One region of the Streptomyces sp. NPDC001137 genome, then DNA from elsewhere that is predicted to be linked to it. Evidence: riboswitches for the same ligand, from Rfam matches in the RefSeq annotation. Region 1 holds a riboswitch; each other region holds the start of a gene.
The links. Region 1 has a riboswitch for cyclic di-AMP ahead of ABT254_RS42945 (M23 family metallopeptidase). Riboswitches for the same ligand answer to the same signal wherever they lie in the genome.

Region 1 (6,127 bases):
GAGGAGGCGGCCAAGTGACCGAGCTCGCCACGATGCAGTTCCACCCGCAGCCCCGGGCGGGCGAGGCCAAGCCGTGGGCGTTCCCGTCCCCCGAGCGCGGCGCGCTGGACAACGGCCTGACCGTCCTGCGCTGCCACCGCCCCGGCCAGCAGGTCGTCGCCGTCGAGGTGCTCCTCGATGCGCCCCTGGAGGCCGAGCCGGCCGGTTTCGAAGGCGTCGCCACGATCATGGCGCGGGCCTTCTCCGAGGGCACCGACAAGCACTCGGCCGAGGAGTTCGCCGCCGAGCTGGAGCGCTGCGGAGCCACCCTCGACTCGCACGCCGACCACCCGGGCGTACGACTGAGCCTGGAGGTCCCGGCCTCCCGTCTCGCGAAGGCGCTCGGTCTGCTCGCCGACGCCCTCAGGGCGCCCGCGTTCGCCGACAGCGAGGTCGAGCGGCTGGTCCGCAACCGCCTGGACGAGATCCCGCACGAGCTGGCCAACCCCTCGCGCCGTGCCGCCAAGGAGCTCTCCAAGGAGCTGTTCCCGGCGACCTCGCGCATGTCGCGCCCGCGCCAGGGCACCGAGGAGACGGTCGAGAAGATCGACGCGGCGGCCGTACGCGCCTTCTACGACCGCCATGTCCGGCCCGCGACCGCCACCGTCGTCGTGGTCGGCGACCTCACCGGCATCGACCTGGACGCCCTGCTAGGCGACACCCTGGGCGTCTGGACGGGCAGCAAGGCCGAACCCCGCCCTGTGCCGCCGGTGACCGCCGACGACACCGGGCGCGTGATCATCGTCGACCGTCCGGGCGCCGTCCAGACGCAGTTGCTCATCGGCCGCGTCGGCGCCGACCGGCACGACCGCGTGTGGCCCGCCCAGGTGCTCGGCACGTACTGCCTCGGCGGCACCCTCACCTCCCGTCTGGACCGCGTCCTGCGCGAGGAGAAGGGCTACACCTACGGTGTGCGCGCGTTCGGCCAGGTCCTCAGGTCCGCCCCGGACGGCTCCGGTGCCGCGATGCTCGCCATCAGCGGCTCCGTCGACACCCCGAACACCGGCCCGGCGCTCCAGGACCTGTGGACGGTGCTGCGCACGCTCGCCGAGGGCGGCCTCACCGACGCCGAGCGCGACGTCGCCGTACAGAACCTCGTCGGTGTGGCTCCGCTGAAGTACGAGACCGCGGCGGCCGTGGCCAGCACGCTGGCCGACCAGGTCGAGCAGCACCTGCCCGACGACTACCAGGCGACGCTGTACCAGCAGCTCGCCGCGACCGGCACCGTGGAGGCCACCGCGGCGGCCGTGAACGCCTTCCCGGTGGACCGTCTGGTGACGGTTCTCGTCGGTGACGCGGCCCAGATCAAGGAGCCCGTCGAGGCCCTCGGGATCGGCGAAGTCACCGTCGTGACAGCCGAGTAGAGGCTGCCTCAGCGGCACGCGCGCGTAGGGGCCCTGGTGACGGATGCGTCACCAGGGCTCCCTAATGTCCGGATTGAGGGAGAGGTTGCCTGTCTGCCCTGTGGCATGCGCTACAAAAGGCGTGATCCGTTTGGGGATTGAAAGTGCTCCCGCTTAGCGTCGTCCGGGCTGTCCGTCAGGCACCGCGCCGCACCCGCGGCACCGGACAGCCATCGCCGAGTCCCCGTACGGCGCGAGCCAGGGGAGCCGGGGACCCACCGCAGTCCCTGGGGTGAATCGGACGCCCGCGCGTGCAGCGAGGGGGTCCGTAGGAGACCTTCCTGCTCCGAACCCGTCAGCTAACCCGGTAGGCGAGAGGGAAGGAAAGGACCAGCCACCACATGGCGTTCACGCGCGCCACCGGGAAGCACCGTCGCCCCACACGGATGCACCGCACCACCACCCGCGCCGCCGGGGTCGCGGCCCTCGCCACCACCGGCGTCATCGGCACCCTGGCGGCCCCCGCGCTCGCCGCCGACACCTCCGTCGAGCAGACCGGCCTCACCCCCGTCATCACCATCGGCGACACGATCGCCGACAGGATCGACGCCCAGGCCGACGCCCAGAAGCAGGCCGCCGAGGAGGCCGCGCTCAAGAAGGCGGCCCAGGAGGCGGCACGCCAGAAGGCCGCCGCCAAGGCCAAGCAGGAGCGCGAGGCCAAGGAGCGCGCCGCCCGCGAAGCCGAGCGCAAGCGCCTCAACACCTTCGTGGCGCCGATCTCGAACTCGTACGTCTCCACCGGCTACCGGGCCAGCAGCTCCCTGTGGTCCTCCGGCAGCCACACCGGCATCGACTTCCACGCCGCGAGCGGCACGACCGTCCACGCGGTGGGCTCCGGCACCGTCGTCCAGACGGGCTGGGGCGGCGCCTACGGCAACCAGATCGTGATCAAGATGCAGGACGGCACGTACACCCAGTACGGCCATCTGTCGTCCATCGGCGTCTCGGTGGGCCAGACGGTCACCCCGGGCCAGCAGATAGGCCTCTCCGGCGCGACCGGCAACACCACCGGACCGCATCTGCACTTCGAGGCCCGTACGACCCCCGAGTACGGCTCGGACATCGACCCCGTCGCCTACCTGCGCTCGCACGGTGTGAACGTCTGACGACGGGTCGCAAGACCCCTCTCGAGGCCCCGGCTCCCGAGCCGGGGCTTTCGGTGTTTCTGCCGCCCCACTGTCCAAAAAATATCCATGGATTCCGGCCCGCCGTCGGAAATTCCGGCTCCGTGCAATAGAGTCACCGATACACGTCAATCATCGACGTTTCACGGGGATTAAGTCGGAGGTCGGTCATGCGTATTCCGGCGCACTCGGTGTGCACGGCGATCCGGGACGACATCGTCGCCGGTGTCTACGAGCGTGGCAGCCGGCTCACCGAGGAACTCCTCGCGCGCCGCTACGGCGTCTCGCGCGTCCCCGTGCGCGAGGCCCTGCGCACCCTGGAGGCCGAGGGCTTCGTGGTGACCCGGCGGCACGCGGGCGCGTGCGTCGCGGAACCGACCGAGCAGGAGGCCTCCGACCTGCTGGAGATGCGCATGCTCCTGGAGCCGCTCGGCGCCTCCCGGGCCGCCCAGCGGCGCACCGACGCCCATCTCAAGGTGCTGCGCGGCCTGGTCAGACTGGGCCAGGAGCGGGCCAGGAGGGGCAACAGCGAGGATCTGCGCTCCCTGGGAGGCTGGTTCCACGAGACGCTCGCCCAGGCCTCCGGCAGCCCCGCGCTGGCCTCGATGCTGACCCAGCTGCGCCACAAGATCGCCTGGATGTACGCCGTGGAGGCACCGGCCAACCCCGTGGAGTCCTGGGCGGAGCACGGCGCGATCGTCGACGCCGTGGCCCGCGGCGACAGCGAGCGCGCGCGGGCGGTCACGACGCTGCACACCGAACGCTCGAGCGCGGCGCACCGGCTGCGGTTCGGCGGCCCGGAGCGGGCGAACGGTGTGAGGAACTCGCAACATCCCGTAAACATGTCGGGCCTGCGGCATTAACACGGGCACCGTATACAAAGAGAGAACAATTCGCGGGGCATTATTTCTGCTGCCCGCGACCGGAAATTGCGCCGCCTCGGCGCGGGAAATGCGAAGGGCTCGCCCGGCAATTCGGACGAGCCCTTCTGTGGTGCCGTGATCAGACGGTCTCGGGGAGTTCCTCGAGACCCTCGGAGACCAGCTTCGCCAGCCGGTCGAGGGCGACGTCGGCACCCTCGGCCTCGGAGGCGAGGACGATCTCCTCGCCGCCCTGGGCGCCCAGGCCGAGAACGGCCAGCATGGAGGCCGCGTTGACGGGGTTGCCGTCGGCCTTGGCGATCGTCACCGGGATACCTGCGGCCGTGGCGGCCCGGACGAAGATGGAAGCGGGGCGGGCGTGAAGGCCCTCGGCCCAGCCGACGTTGACGCGGCGCTCAGCCATGTGATGCTGCCCTTCAGAGTCTCAGGGTTGTCTAGACCAGTTTCCCACACGTGAAGCGTCTCCGGAGCGGTCCTGTGCCCCGTCCGGGGTGGGCGGTCGGGCCGCGGCCTCGGCCCGACTTGCGTCCTTGTTCTCTCCTCGACGGACTGCCGTGTTCTCCACAGACTGCCTCGCGCCGTTGTCGGACGCGAGCCGTACTCTGGGGCCCATGCAGACCTCGCCGGACCGGCACGAGTACCCCGCCCACTGGGAGGCCGACGTGGTGCTGCGCGACGGCGGCACCGCGCGCATCCGCCCCATCACCGTTGATGACGCCGAGCGCCTGGTCAGCTTCTACGAGCAGGTTTCGGACGAGTCGAAGTACTACCGCTTCTTCGCGCCCTACCCTCGTCTGTCCGCCAAGGACGTCCACCGCTTCACGCACCACGACTTTGTGGACCGGGTGGGACTCGCGGCCACGGTCGGCGGCGAGTTCATCGCCACCGTACGCTATGACCGCATTGGTGCCGACGGCATGCCCGCGTCAGCTCCGGCCGACGAGGCCGAGGTCGCCTTCCTCGTGCAGGACGCCCACCAGGGGCGCGGCGTCGCCTCCGCCCTCCTCGAACACATCGGCGCGGTCGCCCGGGAGCGCGGCATCCGCCGCTTCGCCGCCGAGGTGCTGCCCGCCAACAACAAAATGATCAAGGTGTTCACGGACGCCGGGTACACCCAGAAGCGCAGCTTCGAGGACGGCGTCGTACGCCTGGAGTTCGACCTCGAACCCACCGACCGCTCCCTCGCCGTCCAGCGCGCGCGTGAGCAGCGCGCCGAGGCGCGCTCGGTACGACGGCTGCTCGTGCCCGGCTCCGTCGCCGTCGTCGGCGCGGGCCGCAGCCCCGGGGGTGTGGGCCGCAGCATCCTCGACAACATCCGTGACGCCGGCTTCACCGGGTCGCTGTACGCCGTGAACAAGGCGCTCCCCGAAGACGTCAAGGAACTCGACGGCGTCCCCGCCCACCGCTCCGTCCGCGACATCGACGGACCCGTCGACCTAGCGGTCGTCGCCGTGCCGGCCGAGCACGTCCCCGAGGCCGTCACCGAGTGCGGCGAGCACGGCGTGCAGGGACTCGTCGTCGTCTCCGCCGGGTACGCCGAGAGCGGGCCCGAGGGGCGCGAGCGCCAGCGGGAACTCGTGCGGCACGCGCGCACGTACGGCATGCGGATCATCGGGCCGAACGCCTTCGGGATCATCAACACGTCCTCCGAGGTGCGGCTGAACGCCTCCCTCGCCCCCGAGATGCCCCGCCCCGGCCGCATCGGCCTGTTCGCCCAGTCCGGCGCCATCGGCATCGCGCTGCTGTCCCGTCTGCAGCGCCGCGGCGGCGGCGTCACCGGGGTCACGGGCGTGTCCACCTTCGTGTCGTCCGGCAACCGCGCGGACGTCTCCGGCAACGACCTGATCCAGTACTGGTACGACGACCCGGACACCGATGTCGTGCTCATGTATCTGGAGTCCATCGGCAACCCGCGCAAGTTCACCCGCCTCGCCCGCCGCACGGCCGCCGCCAAGCCCCTGGTCGTGGTCCAGGGCGCCGGATCCGCCCCCCAGGGACACGCCGTACGGGCCACACGGCTGCCGCACGCGACGGTGTCCGCCCTGCTCAGGCAGGCCGGCCTGATCCGCGTGGACACGATCACCGAGCTGGTCGACGCGGGCCTGCTGCTCGCACGCCAGCCCCTGCCGGCCGGCCCAAGGGTGGCGATCCTGGGGAACTCCGAGTCCCTCGGGCTGCTGACGTACGACGCCTGCCTCTCCGAGGGGCTGAGGCCGCTGAGGCCGCTGGACCTCACCACCGGGGCCTCGGCGGAGGACTTCCACCAGGCGCTGCTGCGGGCCCTGGAGGACGACTCGTGCGATGCGGTCGTGGTGACCGCGATCCCGGCGATCGGCGAGGAGTCACCGGGGGACGCCGAGCTGGCGGAGGCGCTGCGATCGGCCGCCGAGTCCGTTCCGGGCAAGCCGGTACTGGTGGTGCACGTGGAGCTCGGCGGCCTCGCGGAGGCCCTGTCGGCCGCGACCAGCACCGCACCGCAGCCGGACACCAGGGCGACGGCCACCCGCCGGCTGCGCCCCTCACAGCAACTGCCCCCGCCGGTACGGGCCCAGGAACCCGCGGCCCCCGCCACCTGCTCCCGCCTCATCCCCGCCTACCCCGCCGCCGAGCGCGCCGTCCGCGCCCTCGGTGAAGCCGTGAAGTACGCCCAATGGCGCCGCGACAGCGCCGACCCCGGCAA
Region 2 (6,127 bases), on a different contig from region 1:
TTTTACAGACGCAGAAGGAGGGGTACCGATGACCCGACCGTCCGCCCGTTACGTCCTGCCCGAGTTCACCGAGCGCACGAGCTCCGGCACCAAGACGATGGATCCGTACTCCAAGCTCCTGGAGGAGCGGATCGTCTTTCTCGGGACGCCGATCGACGACACCTCGGCGAACGATGTGATGGCCCAGTTCATGCACCTCGAGTACCAGGCCCCGGACCGGGACATCTCGCTCTACATCAACTCCCCCGGCGGCTCGTTCACCGCCACGTCGGCGATCTACGACACGATGCAGTACGTCGGCTGCGACGTGGAGACGATCTGCCTCGGGCAGGCCGGCTCGTCCGCCGCGGTGCTGCTGGGGGCGGGCACGCCGGGCAAGCGGTTCGCGCTGCCGGGGGCACGCGTGGTGATCCATCAGCCGCTCCTGGCCGAACCCATCGAGGGACAGACCAGCGATCTGGCCATCCAGGCCGAGGAGTTGGGCCGGATGCGGGCCCGGCTGGAGGAGATGCTCGTACGGCACACGGGACGCAGCCCGGAGCAAGTCGCCGCGGACATCGAGCGGGACAAGATCCTGAACGCCCAGGAAGCCGTGGAATACGGCCTGGTGGACCGGATCATCCCCAGCCGCAAGTCCACCCTCGCCCCGCCCACCGGGCGGTGAGCGGCCGGTGCTCCCACCCGAACTCCCGCCGTTGCCCGCCCTCACGCACGCCGAGGGTGAGTTGATCGACCGTTACCTCGACGTGGTCGACCTGCTCGGCCGCATCAACCCCGCGCAGCACGGCGACACGTATCGCGGGCTGCGGGCCGCGCAGGCGCTGGTGAGCAAGGCGGCCCAGCTGCGCGACGCCCTGGCGCTGATGCACCAGCGGGGCGAGACCGAACTGCACGCCCCGACGCTGGGGCGCGCCCTGCGGGTGCTCGACGGGGAGCGGCGCACCGCCCGGGTCACGGTGCCGCCACCGCCCCACAGTTGACGCACGTATGACCGGTCCGGGCCTTCCGCTTGTCGGCGAAGCGTCCGGACCGGAGGTCAAACGGACCAAACGAGGTACCCCCATTCGGCGTAGTCGCGGCTCCTTTTTCGCGACCGTCAGGGTTGCGCAACGCGCCTGCCGCAAGGCCGGAATCTGGTGCTCCGGTGCTGGTCCGGGCCTCCTCGGGGGCCTCAACGCCCCCTCGAACGCAGGGGTGTCCACCCGAACGGGTGAGTGGTGAGTAACGACACAAACTCCCGGTTCCATTGGGATTTTCGGACTTGTATGGGTGAAGATCCCTGTCTGACGACAAGCCCCCGCCGCAGCGGCGGGGCGATCCGGGCGGACGCCGAGTCCTGCCGCCGCCCGGATGACCGGTCGACAGGAGTGGATCGGCAGGAGTGGAGGACCCAAGCAAGACGGGTCGCCGGAACGGTCACGCCATGACCGGGTCGAGCAGCCCTTGGGGTGAAGCCGCGTCAGCGGCCGGGCAACTTCGCCAGCCCGAATCCGACAGGTCATCCTTCACAGGCGGCTGACGAAGGGTTGCGCATGACTGCGCTCAATCGTGTCCCGTCGCTGATGGTCCGGGCCGGTACGGCCTCGGCCCTCACCATCGCCGCAGTGGGCGGCTCCATCGTGGTCCCGGGCGTCGCCTCCGACGCCTCGGCAGCCACCATGGCGACGAAGGCACTTCAGATCGCGGCTTCCAAAAAGGGTTCCCCGTACAAGTGGGGCGCCAGCGGACCACGCCGGTTCGACTGCTCAGGGCTCACGCTGTACTCGTTCAAGAAGGCGGGCAAGAAACTGCCCCGTACGGCGGCCCAGCAATACAACAAGACCCGGCACATCTCCGCGAAGAGCCGGAAGGCCGGAGACCTTGTGTTCTTCCACTCGGGCTCCAACGTCTACCACGTGGGCATCTACGCCGGGAAGGGGAAGATCTGGCACGCCCCGAAGTCCGGGGACGTCGTGAAGCTGCAGAAGATCTGGACCTCCAGCGTCTGGTACGGCCGGGTCAGCTGACTCTCCCGCGGGGGCGACGGCAACCTGACGTGCCGTCGCCCCCGCGGGGCATGACGCGACATCAAAGGCCCGGCGGCGCTTCGAGGAGAAGCACCGCCCCCAGAGCCGCCGGCAGCAAGCAGCAGCGTCCGGGGCAGCGCCGCACCGCCCGCGGGCACGAACCGCGGCAGCAGACTCAGGAAGGTGATCGGCGCCTTGGGGTTCGGGGCATTGGTCATGAACCCCTACGCGCGGCGGACACCGGCACCTCGACGCTCCCCGTACGGGACCGGCGCAGCCCCCGCAGCGTCCTCAGGCCCACGTACAGCACCGTAGCCGCCGCCGAGCAGCCGAAGTGCCCGGAAGAGCGCCGGAACGGCGGCCAGGACCGCGGCGACGCCGGCCACCGCAAGCGCCGTCTGCAGAAGCGGCCCGCCCCCGACACCGAGTGCGCAGGCGACACCGGCCCGGCGGGAGACGAGGGTGCCGTGGCGGAGGCGGGCTCGATCACCCGCGCCGCCGAGCGACTCGGCTGTACGGCGCCCGCGCCCTCCCAGCAGCCGGCGAAGCTGGAGCGGGAGGCCGGCACAGCGCTGCTCGTGCGGCATCACCGCAGGGCGCGCCTGACGGGTGCGGGAGAGCTGCTCGTTGCCCGGGCGCCGGGTGCTGGACGAATGGGAGCGGGCGCGGCACGAACTGGCGCAGCTGACCGGGCTCTCGGGCGGCACGCGCCTGCTGGGGACGTTCCTGACGGCGGGGATCCAGCTGCTGCCGCCGGTGCTCAGCGCGTTCCGCCGGGCACATCCCGACGTGGAGGGATGCACCTGCTGGAAGGGGGCGAGTTGCGCCGTACGGTCTCGGTCGCCCACCGCCCCGACGAGGTGGCACCGGCCGCGGACGCCTTCCGGGCGCTGTGCGCGGGGCGTTCAGCCGGGCGCGGCTCGGTTGAGCGACTACGGCTCCTGCTGCCCCGCCGCCGTCACGGGCTGGGCCGGTACCGTCCACGGGAGTTCGATGGTGACCGTCTTGCCGCCCTCGCGGGTGGGGCGGACATGCAGTCGGCCACCGCATTCGGCAGCGAGCCAGCGGATGATCACCATGCCGCGGCCGTTGTCCTGCTGCACGGCGGCGGGCAGCCGCTTGGGGAAGCGGGGGTGACTGTCGGTGACACCGATGCGGAGCTGCTCGTCCCGGTGGAGTTCGATGTCCACCGTGAAGGTGGGCGACTGACCGAAGGTGTGCTGTACCGAGTTGGTGGCGAGTTCGGAGACGATGAGGCGGATGGTCTCGGCGGCCTCCGTGTCCGCCGGCAGTCCCCACTCGGCCAGCGTGGTGACCACGAAGCCGCGGGCCGCGGAGACCGAGGCGGGATCGCTCGGCAGAGTGACGGATGCTTCCAAATGGTCTGCCATGGCGCGGTCGTCCCTTTCCCACGGGACCGGAGTCCGACACGGAGCGGATGGTTCGAGTACGGTCCCGGACTGGTGCTTCGTCGCCAGACTGCCATTACCGCGCCCGTCACGGGTGGCGATCCACCAAGATATGCATATATCTGTCCCCCAAAGCGGTGAACTCTGCGACGAGAGACCGTATTTGGGTGGCACGGAAGGAGTAAGGAGAAGCGCATGCAACACGGTCCCGCGGTGCGCCGCCGGAAACTGGGCGCCGAACTGCGTGCGTTACGCACGAGCGCGGGGCTCACCAGTGGTGAGGCCGCCCGGCTCGTGGGCTGGCACCAGTCGAAGGTGAGCCGGATCGAGACCGGCGCCAGCGGGGTGAAACCGGCCGATGTGCGGTTACTCCTGGACGCCTACGCCGTGGCGGACGCCCAACTCCGTGAATTGCTGCTGGTGTTGGCAGGATCCGACGAAGGAGGCGGCCGGCATCACTGGTGGCACGCCTATCGCGGGGTACTGCCCCCGACCTACCGCGATTTCATCAGTCTGGAGTCCCAGGCGAGCTCGATGAGCACGCTGGAGACGTCCGTGGTGCCCGGCCTTCTGCAGACGCCCGCGTATGCGCGCGCGGTGACCCGGGCAGCCGTCGGCGGACTGGACGACGAACGGCTCGACGCCCTGGTCGAGGTACGGCTGGCCAGGCAGGACGTACTGCGTTCGGATCCGCCGCTGGAGCTGAGCGCGGTACTGGACGAGGCGGTGCTGCGCCGGGAGATCGGCGGCCCCGAGGTCATGGACCAGCAGCTCGAACGGCTCCTGGAGGCGGCGCGTCTACCTCAAGTGCGGCTTCAGGTACTGCCGTTCGCTGCCGGAGCGCATGTCGGCGTCACCGGACCTTTCGTAATCTTCTCATTTTCGAGCACTTCCGATCTGGACGTGGTTGTTCTCGACCACTTGACGAGTAGCCTCTACCTCGAACGGAAAGAAGACCTCCGGGCCTATACCGAGGCCTTCAACGCCCTTCAGAGCCACGCCCTTTCGCCCGAGGACTCGTTGGATTACATCGCCGGGATAGGTGACGGCGCGTAAGGAGGCACCATGTCAGCACTGCCTCGGAACGTACCCTCCAGTACCGATCTGCACGGCGTGCGGTGGCTGCGCAGCAGCTACAGCACGGGTGCGAACAACTGCGTGGAGACGGCACGGCCGCACTCCGGCCCGTGGGCCGGACTGCTCGCCGTGCGCGACTCCAAGGACCCGGCCGGGCCCGCCCTGCTCCTCTCCCCCGAGAGCTGGACGGACTTCACGGCCGCATACAAGTCCTGATCAGTCCCGATCGGCCCTGGCCAGTTCCGATCAGTTCCGCATCGTGCGGCACACGGCCGTGTCACGCCGACTCATGGTCGCGTCTCGCCGATCACACGTACAGCGCGTTCGATCTGCGCCTCGGAGAGGTCCGCGCGGGCGGTCAGCCTCAGCCTTGAGATGCCGTCGGGCACGGAAGGAGGACGGAAGCAGCCCACGGCGAGCCCTGCCGTACGGCAGTCGGCGGCCCATTGCACGGCCCCCTCCGGGGACGGAGCGCGCACGGAGACCACCGCGGCGTCCGGTCGTACCGCCTCGTGACCCGCGGCGGTCAGGCGTGCGTGCAGTTCGCCGGCGACGGCACGCGCGCGTGCCGCACGCTCCGGTTCGCGGCGCAGCAGTCGCAGTGCCGCCAGAGCCGCGCCCGCCGCGGCGGGCGCGAGGCCCGTGTCGAAGATGAAGGTGCGGGCCGCGTTGACGAGGTGGTCGATGACCCGGGCGGGGCCGAGGACGACTCCGCCCTGGCTGCCGAGCGACTTGGACAGCGTGGCGGTCACGACCACGTCGTCGGCGCCCGCCAGGCCCGCCGCGTGCGGGGCGCCGCGGCCGCCGTCACCGAGGACGCCTAGGCCGTGCGCGTCGTCGACCAGCAGTCCCGCGCCGCGCTCCCGGCAGGCGGCGGCCAGCTCGGCCAGCGGGGCGGCGTCGCCGTCGACCGAGAAGACCGTGTCGGAGACGACCACCGCGGTGGCCGCGCCGTCCTCGTGGGTCTGGAGCGCCTTGCGCACCGCCTCCGGGTCGGCGTGCCCGACGACCTGGGTGGTGCCCCGGGCCAGCCGGCAGCCGTCGATGAGGGAGGCGTGGTTGCCCGCGTCGGAGACGATCAGCGAGCCGTGCGGGGCCAGCGCGGTGACCGCGGCGAGGTTGGCCGCGTAGCCGGAGGAGAAGACGAGAGCCGCCTCGAAACCGCAGAAGTCGGCGAGCTCGTGCTCCAGCTCGGTGTGGAGCTGCGTCGTACCGGTGACCAGTCGCGAACCGGTCGAGCCGCCGCCCCAGGTCCGCGCGGCCTCCGCCGCACCCTCGGCAATGGCCGGATGGTGGGTCAGGCCCAGGTAGTCGTTGCTCGCGAGGTCCAGCAGCGGGGAGTCGGCCGGGCGCGGGCGCAGGGTCCGTACGAGTCCGGCGCGGCGGCGCAGCCGCGCCTGTTCGTCGATCCAGCCGAACGCCATGGCTCCTCCGGGGCTTTTGTAGGCAGTGGACAGACACTAGCCGGACGGGCCGCACCCCATGGTGTGGCAATACACACACGACGAAGTGTCCCTCTTGTTCAATCTCTCCTTGGCCGGGAGCGCTTCCGTAGGACAGGATCGGCTCTCATGGACCTGCTGAACACGCTGGTGGACAAGGGGCTTCGGCGCGAGCTGCCGACCCGCGAGGAAG
Region 3 (6,127 bases), on a different contig from region 1:
GCTCGCGCAGCTGCTCGATCTCGCCCTCCCTGACCATCTTCCAGAACCCGGCGCCGTCCGCCGGGTCCGTCAGGGGGAGGTTCACATTGCGCACGCCCGGCAGCTCGACGTCCGGGCCCTCCAGCTTCTGATCCGCGGCGTTGCGGAAGTCGAAGATCGTGTGCAGCCCCAGGGCGGACAGGAACTCGGCGTCCCCCTCGGTCGCGTGCGCGAGGTGGCCGCTGCGGAACAGCATCCCGTGGCGCACCCGCCGTCCGTCCACCGTCGGAAGTCCGCCCACGTCACGGAAGTTGCGGACCCCCGCCAGCTCGGGTTCGGTCGACGGGACCTGCTGCGTCACGTGGGCTCCTCCCAGTCCGCCCGGCCGGCGCGGCTCGTCGTCGGGCACCCTCCCGACGATACGACATGGATTCCTGGGGCAATGAGTTGTCCACAGGCGTTGCGACCAGGCCTCACGTGGCTTGATGATGTTGCGGATTGGTCGCACCTGTTCGGATGTGTGAGGGCTTGATGCTGGAGATCGCAGACAACGGCCGTACGTGGCTCCTCTCGGGGCCGGCCAGCAGTTACGCCGTCCATCTCACCGAGGACGACGAGCTGCTGCACCTGCACTGGGGCCCCCGGATCGCGCTCGCCGACGCCGAGGCACTCGCCGTCCGCCCGCTGCCCGACTACCGGCCCTTCGAGTCCCCGCTCGACGGACGCGAGGAGTACCCGGTGGAGGGCGGCCCCCGCTTCGTGCGGCCCGCCCTGTCCGTGCGCACCGACGAGCGGCGCGGCACCGAGTGGCGCTTCGAGAGGTACGAGGCGGAGGGCGACCACCTCCGGCTGGGCTTCCGGGACGGTGGGCTCGCTATCACGCTGCACTACCGGATGCGGCACGACGTCGTGGAACGCTGGGTGACCCTCGACAACGAGGGACCCGCCCTGGAGCTGCTGCGGGCCGACTCCGCGACCTGGACACTGCCCGAGCGCGAGGAGTGGCGGCTGTCCCAGCTGCACGGCCGCTGGGCCGCCGAGTCCCGGCTGACCGCCTCGCCTCTCACCTACGGTGAGAAGGTCATCGGCAGCCGCCGCGGCCACACCGGCCACCAGCACCTGCCCTGGGTCGCCCTCGACACCGACGCCACCGAGGAGTACGGCGAGGTCTACGGCTGCGCTCTGGGCTGGTCGGGTTCCTGGCGGATCGCGGTGGCGCAACTTCCGGACGCGCGCGTGCAGATCACCGGCGGCGTCGGTTACGACGACTCCGGGCTGCTGCGGCTGGAGCCGGGGGAGTCGTACACCACCCCCGTCTTCGCCGGTCTGTGGAGCGACGGCGGCTTCGGCGGCGCGAGCCGCGCCTGGCACGCCTACCAGCGTGCGTACGTCATCCCGGACGCCGACCAGGACCGGCCGGTGCTGTTCAACTCCTGGGAGGCCACCGAGTTCGACATCTCCGAGGAGCAGCAGGGTGCCCTCGCGCGGCGGGCCGCGGCGATCGGCGTCGAGCTGTTCGTGGTCGACGACGGCTGGTTCGGCAAGCGCACCAGCGACCGCGCGGGACTCGGCGACTGGACGGTCAACCGGGACCGCTTCCCGAAGGGCCTCAAGCCTCTCGCGGACTATGTGCACGCCCTCGGCATGCAGTTCGGCATCTGGGTCGAGCCCGAGATGGTCAACCCGGACAGCGACCTCTACCGCGCGCACCCCGACTGGGTGCAGTTCCAGCCGGGTCGGAAGCGGACGGAATTCCGCAACCAGCTCGTGCTGAACCTGGCCCGGGAGGACGTGCGGGAATACCTCTGGGAGCAGCTCGACGCGCTCCTCTCCAGCGCCCCCATCGACTATGTGAAGTGGGACTTCAACCGCTGCTTCACCGACGCGGGCTGGCCCGGCGAGTCCTACCCGCAGCGCCTCTGGGTCGATCATGTCCGGGGCCTTTACGCCCTGTTGGGCCGGCTGCGGGCGGCCCACCCCGGTGTGGCCTTCGAGTCCTGCTCGGGCGGCGGCGGACGGATCGACCTCGGGATCATGAGCCGTACGGACCAGGTGTGGACCTCCGACAACACCGATCCGCTCGACCGGCTCGCCATCCAGCACGGCTTCAGCCAGATCCACCCCGCGCGGGTGATGGCCGCCTGGGTCACCGACAGCCCGAACACCCAGCTCAACGGCCGGGTCAGCTCGCTGCGCTTCCGGTTCGTGAGCTCCATGGCCGGCGTGCTCGGGGTCGGCGGGGACCTCACCCGGTGGACCGAGGAGGAGCTCGCCGAGGCCGGCGAGTGGGTGGCGCTCTACAAGGAGATCCGGCCGCTGGTGCAGCACGGCGACCTCTACCGGCTGCGGCCCCCGCGCGGCGGGCTGAGTGCGGTGCAGTACATGCGCGGGGACGAGGCGGTCGTCCTCGCCTGGCTCCAGGCGCAGAGCCACGGCGAGCCCGTACCGGCGCTGCGACTGCGGGGCCTCGACCCGACAGCCTGGTATGAATGCCCCGAAACGGGCGAAATCCATAGCGGTGCCGTATTGCTGCATCACGGTCTGAGGACGGGATTGCGTGGCGACCTCGATGCGGCAGTTTTCCGTCTGCGGCGCATCTGAGCCTTCTGTCCGGTTTGGCGCTCCTTCTGCCTCTTCATTCCAACTCGCTCCCGAATAGGGGAACCTGGAGCAGGGGCACGTGAGGAGCGTCATATCCGTGACGGTGCGTGGCGCGTCATGTCCACGTAATTCATATGCTCAACAAGGCTGTTTGACGGAGACGATCACCCCGGAATTCACGCAGGGTCACGGCGTTTTCTCTCAAGGGATCAATAAAAACGCATTCACGGGGAACCGGCACTTGTTCCTCTGCGTCTTGGTCGCTTACGTTCGCCACCAATCCGGACGGACGCCCAATCCTGCCGCCGCCCGGTACCCGCAAAACTCACCCGTGAACGGCAGGAGCGGGGGACCCACAGGTACAACTGCCTGTTCCGGTCTCCGGAACGGCTAGGGGTAAAGCCGCGTCGCATGCGCGGCCGGGCATCTCCAGCCCGAACCCGACAGCTCACCTCGCAGGCGCCGGAGAGGAATTCGTCATGCCCGCGAAGGGTAAGCACCGTCGCCCGAAGCCCCAGCGCTTCACCCGTTCCATCGCCGTCGCCGGAACCGGTGGCGCCGCACTCGCTCTCCCGCTCATGGGGGCCACCGGCGCCCATGCCGCCACCACTCAGTCCCCTCCCCGGGCGGTTTCCGAAAAGGCCGTCCAGTCCCTTCCGGTCGCCGAGAAGAAGGCGGCCCGGAAGAGTGCCGGCGGCAATGCGGGTGTGCGGACCTATTCGGTACGGGCCGGCGACTACCTCTCGAAGATCGCCGACGAGCAGCATGTCGCCGGCGGCTGGCACAGGCTCTACTCGGACAACCGCAGGGCCGTCGGCGACGACCCGTCGCTGATCCACCCGGGCCTGAAGCTGACGATCGGCCGGAAGGCCGCGACGGACACCGCCAAGTCGTCCTCCTCGTCCGCCTCGAAGACGTCCTCCTCCGCCGGCAGGGCGACCGCCACCAAGGCCTCCCAGTCCGCCCCCACCGGCTTCACCCTCCCGGTGATCGGCGGCACCATCGGCACCGGCTACCACGTGGCCGGCAGCATGTGGTCCAGCGGCTACCACACCGGCGTCGACTTCGTCGTCCCGACCGGCACCTCCATCAAGTCCGTGGGCGCGGGCACGGTCGTCTCCGCGGGCTGGGGCGGTGCCTACGGCAACCAGGTCGTCGTCAGGCTCGCCGACGGCTACTACGCCCAGTACGGCCACATGTCCCAGATCTCCGTCTCGGCCGGCCAGTCCGTGACCGAGGGCCAGCAGCTCGGCCTGTCCGGCGCGACCGGCAATGTGACCGGCCCGCACCTGCACTTCGAGATCCGGACCACGCCCGACTACGGCTCCGACGTGGACCCGGTCGCCTACCTCCGCTCGAAGGGCGTCGGCGTCGGCTGACATCCCCCGCAGTCAACTGCCTGACACAGCTGCCGAAGGCCGGACCTCGATCCCCGGGTCCGGCCTTCGGTGTCGCCGCACAACATCGCTGACGCCTCAACAGCCCTGGTAGGAAGGTTATTCCGGGCTTGGTGAACACTTTAGAAGTGGCTTATCTCACCGCGCGTCAACCCTTTCCTACGGTCGCGTAGGTCACATTCGAAGGTGAATCATGGTCGGTGTGGCAGACGATTCGAAGAGTGACAGCAGATCAGTGATCGGGTCGTACGTTGCGGTGGGGGACAGCTTCACCGAGGGCGTCGGCGATCCCGGCCCCGACGGGGCGTTCGTCGGCTGGGCCGACCGGTTCGCGGTACTTCTCGCGGACCGGCGACCCGAGGGCGACTTCAGTTACACCAACCTCGCCGTACGCGGCAAACTGCTCGACCAGATCGTGGAGGACCAGGTACCGCAGGCCGTCGAACTGGCGCCGGACCTGGTCTCGTTCTGTGCGGGCGGCAACGACATCATCCGTCCCGGCACCGACCCCGACGAGGTCGCCGAGCGTTTCGAGCGGGCGGTGGCCAAGCTCACCGAAGTCGCCGGCACCGTCATGGTGACCACCGGCTTCGACACCCGTGGCGTCCCCGTGCTCAAGCACCTGCGCGGCAAGATCGCCACCTACAACGGTCATGTCCGGGCCATCGCCGACCGGTACGGCTGTCCCGTGCTCGACCTGTGGTCCCTGAAGACCGTCCAGGACCGCAGGGCGTGGGACGGCGACCGCCTTCACCTCTCACCCGAGGGGCACACGCGTGTGGCGTTGCGCGCCGGGCAGGTCCTCGGTCTCGAGGTGCCGGCCGACCCGGACCAGCCCTGGCCGCCGCTCCCGCCGCGCGGCACCCTCGAGGTGCGACGGGACGACGTGCACTGGGCGCGTGAGTACCTGGTGCCGTGGATCGGCCGCCGGCTGCGCGGCGAGTCGTCCGGGGACCACGTCACGGCGAAGGGTGCGCTGTCGCCGGACGACATCAAGATGCGGATCGCTTCGGTGGCCTGAGGGCTGCCAGGAGTCGCCTGAAAACCGTACTGGGCGGGGTGCTTCGGATGGCTGGAGAACGGCCCTCGCCGCGACGGGCGGTGAAGCGGCCCGGTGGCACTGAGCCCCCGCCGAGTGCGGGGCTCAGTGCTCCGAAGCCGTCGACATCGCCCGCTCCAGCCCCAGTTCCCGGGCCAGCGCCTCGTCCACCCACTCCTGGGCCCGTGCCCGCGACACCGCACCGGCGTACGAGGTCAGCTGTACGGCGAGCCCGTCCAGCAGGGCGGTCAGCCGCAGAGCCGCGCCGTGCGGGTCCGGGCAGTCGAACTCGCCCGCGGCCACGCCCTCCGCGATGACCTCGGCGATCGCCGCCTTCCACTGTCTGTCGAGGTCGCGCGTGACCTCCCGCAGCGAGGGCTCGCGCAGCGCCGCCGCCCAGCCCTCGATCCACAGCCGCCAGCCCTTGGCCTGGCCCGTCGGCGCGTACCAGCGCACCGCCGACCGCAGTCGCCGCAGCGCCGTCGTACGGCGGCCGAGAAGCCGGCGCAGCTGCGCGAGGTCGTCCTCGGCCGCGAAGGTGAAGGCCGCGGCGACCAGCTTCTCCTTGGTCGAGAAGTGGTACAGCACCAGCGCGTTGCTCACGCCGAGCGCCGAGGCCACGTCGGCGATCCTGACCGCCGCCACACCCCGCGCCTCGATCTGCCCGATGGCGGCTCGCAGCAACTCCTCGCGCCGCTCGGCCACACTCAACCGCACTCTCGCCACGCCGTCACCCTATTCCGTCGCCGCTGACAGCGCCGGGTGAGGCCGTCAGTTGGCGGGTTCCGGAGGGTGCGGGCTGCGGCCGTACCCCTGCCCGACCCGGCCCGTCGTCACCGGTACCAGCCGAAGCGTTCCGCGATCACCGGCAGCCGGTCCGCGACGATGGCGTGCGCGGCCGCCCGCGGGGTCGTCCCGTCGGACTCCGCGCGGGCCAGCATCTGCTCGGTCAGGGCGCGCATCGAGCGGCGGGTGTGGGTGAACGCCTCCTCCGCGTCCGCGCCGATGTCGCCGAACAGGGTCCACCACCACCAGGCGTTGGTCCCGGAGTTGACGACCACGTCCGGCAGCACGGTCACCCCGCGCGCGGCCAGCAGCTCCTCAGCCTCGG

Region 2: it holds a riboswitch for cyclic di-AMP, as region 1 does, so the genes downstream of both, ABT254_RS35180 (C40 family peptidase) here and ABT254_RS42945 (M23 family metallopeptidase) in region 1, are expected to answer to the same signal.
Region 3: it holds a riboswitch for cyclic di-AMP, as region 1 does, so the genes downstream of both, ABT254_RS14760 (M23 family metallopeptidase) here and ABT254_RS42945 (M23 family metallopeptidase) in region 1, are expected to answer to the same signal.

What each region holds. Positions count from the first base shown of each region.
Region 1 is NZ_JBEPBA010000037.1:42,956-49,082, reverse strand. It holds gene ABT254_RS42955 (M16 family metallopeptidase) at 1-18, shown strand, start outside; gene ABT254_RS42950 (M16 family metallopeptidase) at 15-1,403, shown strand; cyclic di-AMP (ydaO/yuaA leader) riboswitch at 1,607-1,771, shown strand; gene ABT254_RS42945 (M23 family metallopeptidase) at 1,784-2,548, shown strand; gene ABT254_RS42940 (GntR family transcriptional regulator) at 2,737-3,429, shown strand; gene ABT254_RS42935 (HPr family phosphocarrier protein) at 3,569-3,850, opposite strand; gene ABT254_RS42930 (bifunctional acetate--CoA ligase family protein/GNAT family N-acetyltransferase) at 4,059-6,127, shown strand, end outside.
Region 2 is NZ_JBEPBA010000023.1:103,328-109,454, forward strand. It holds gene ABT254_RS35170 (ATP-dependent Clp protease proteolytic subunit) at 29-664, shown strand; gene ABT254_RS35175 (hypothetical protein) at 672-980, shown strand; cyclic di-AMP (ydaO/yuaA leader) riboswitch at 1,396-1,529, shown strand; gene ABT254_RS35180 (C40 family peptidase) at 1,533-2,006, shown strand; partial or broken gene ABT254_RS46595 (LysE family translocator) at 2,117-2,467, opposite strand; partial or broken gene ABT254_RS35185 (LysR family transcriptional regulator) at 2,474-2,801, shown strand; gene ABT254_RS35190 (ATP-binding protein) at 2,939-3,397, opposite strand; gene ABT254_RS35195 (helix-turn-helix domain-containing protein) at 3,611-4,471, shown strand; gene ABT254_RS35200 (DUF397 domain-containing protein) at 4,481-4,708, shown strand; gene ABT254_RS35205 (8-amino-7-oxononanoate synthase) at 4,780-5,916, opposite strand; gene bioB (biotin synthase BioB) at 6,064-6,127, shown strand, end outside.
Region 3 is NZ_JBEPBA010000006.1:295,018-301,144, forward strand. It holds gene ABT254_RS14750 (tyrosine-protein phosphatase) at 1-340, opposite strand, end outside; gene ABT254_RS14755 (alpha-galactosidase) at 511-2,580, shown strand; cyclic di-AMP (ydaO/yuaA leader) riboswitch at 2,888-3,055, shown strand; gene ABT254_RS14760 (M23 family metallopeptidase) at 3,060-3,959, shown strand; gene ABT254_RS14765 (SGNH/GDSL hydrolase family protein) at 4,213-4,998, shown strand; gene ABT254_RS14770 (TetR/AcrR family transcriptional regulator) at 5,122-5,742, opposite strand; gene ABT254_RS14775 (glutamate dehydrogenase) at 5,850-6,127, opposite strand, start outside.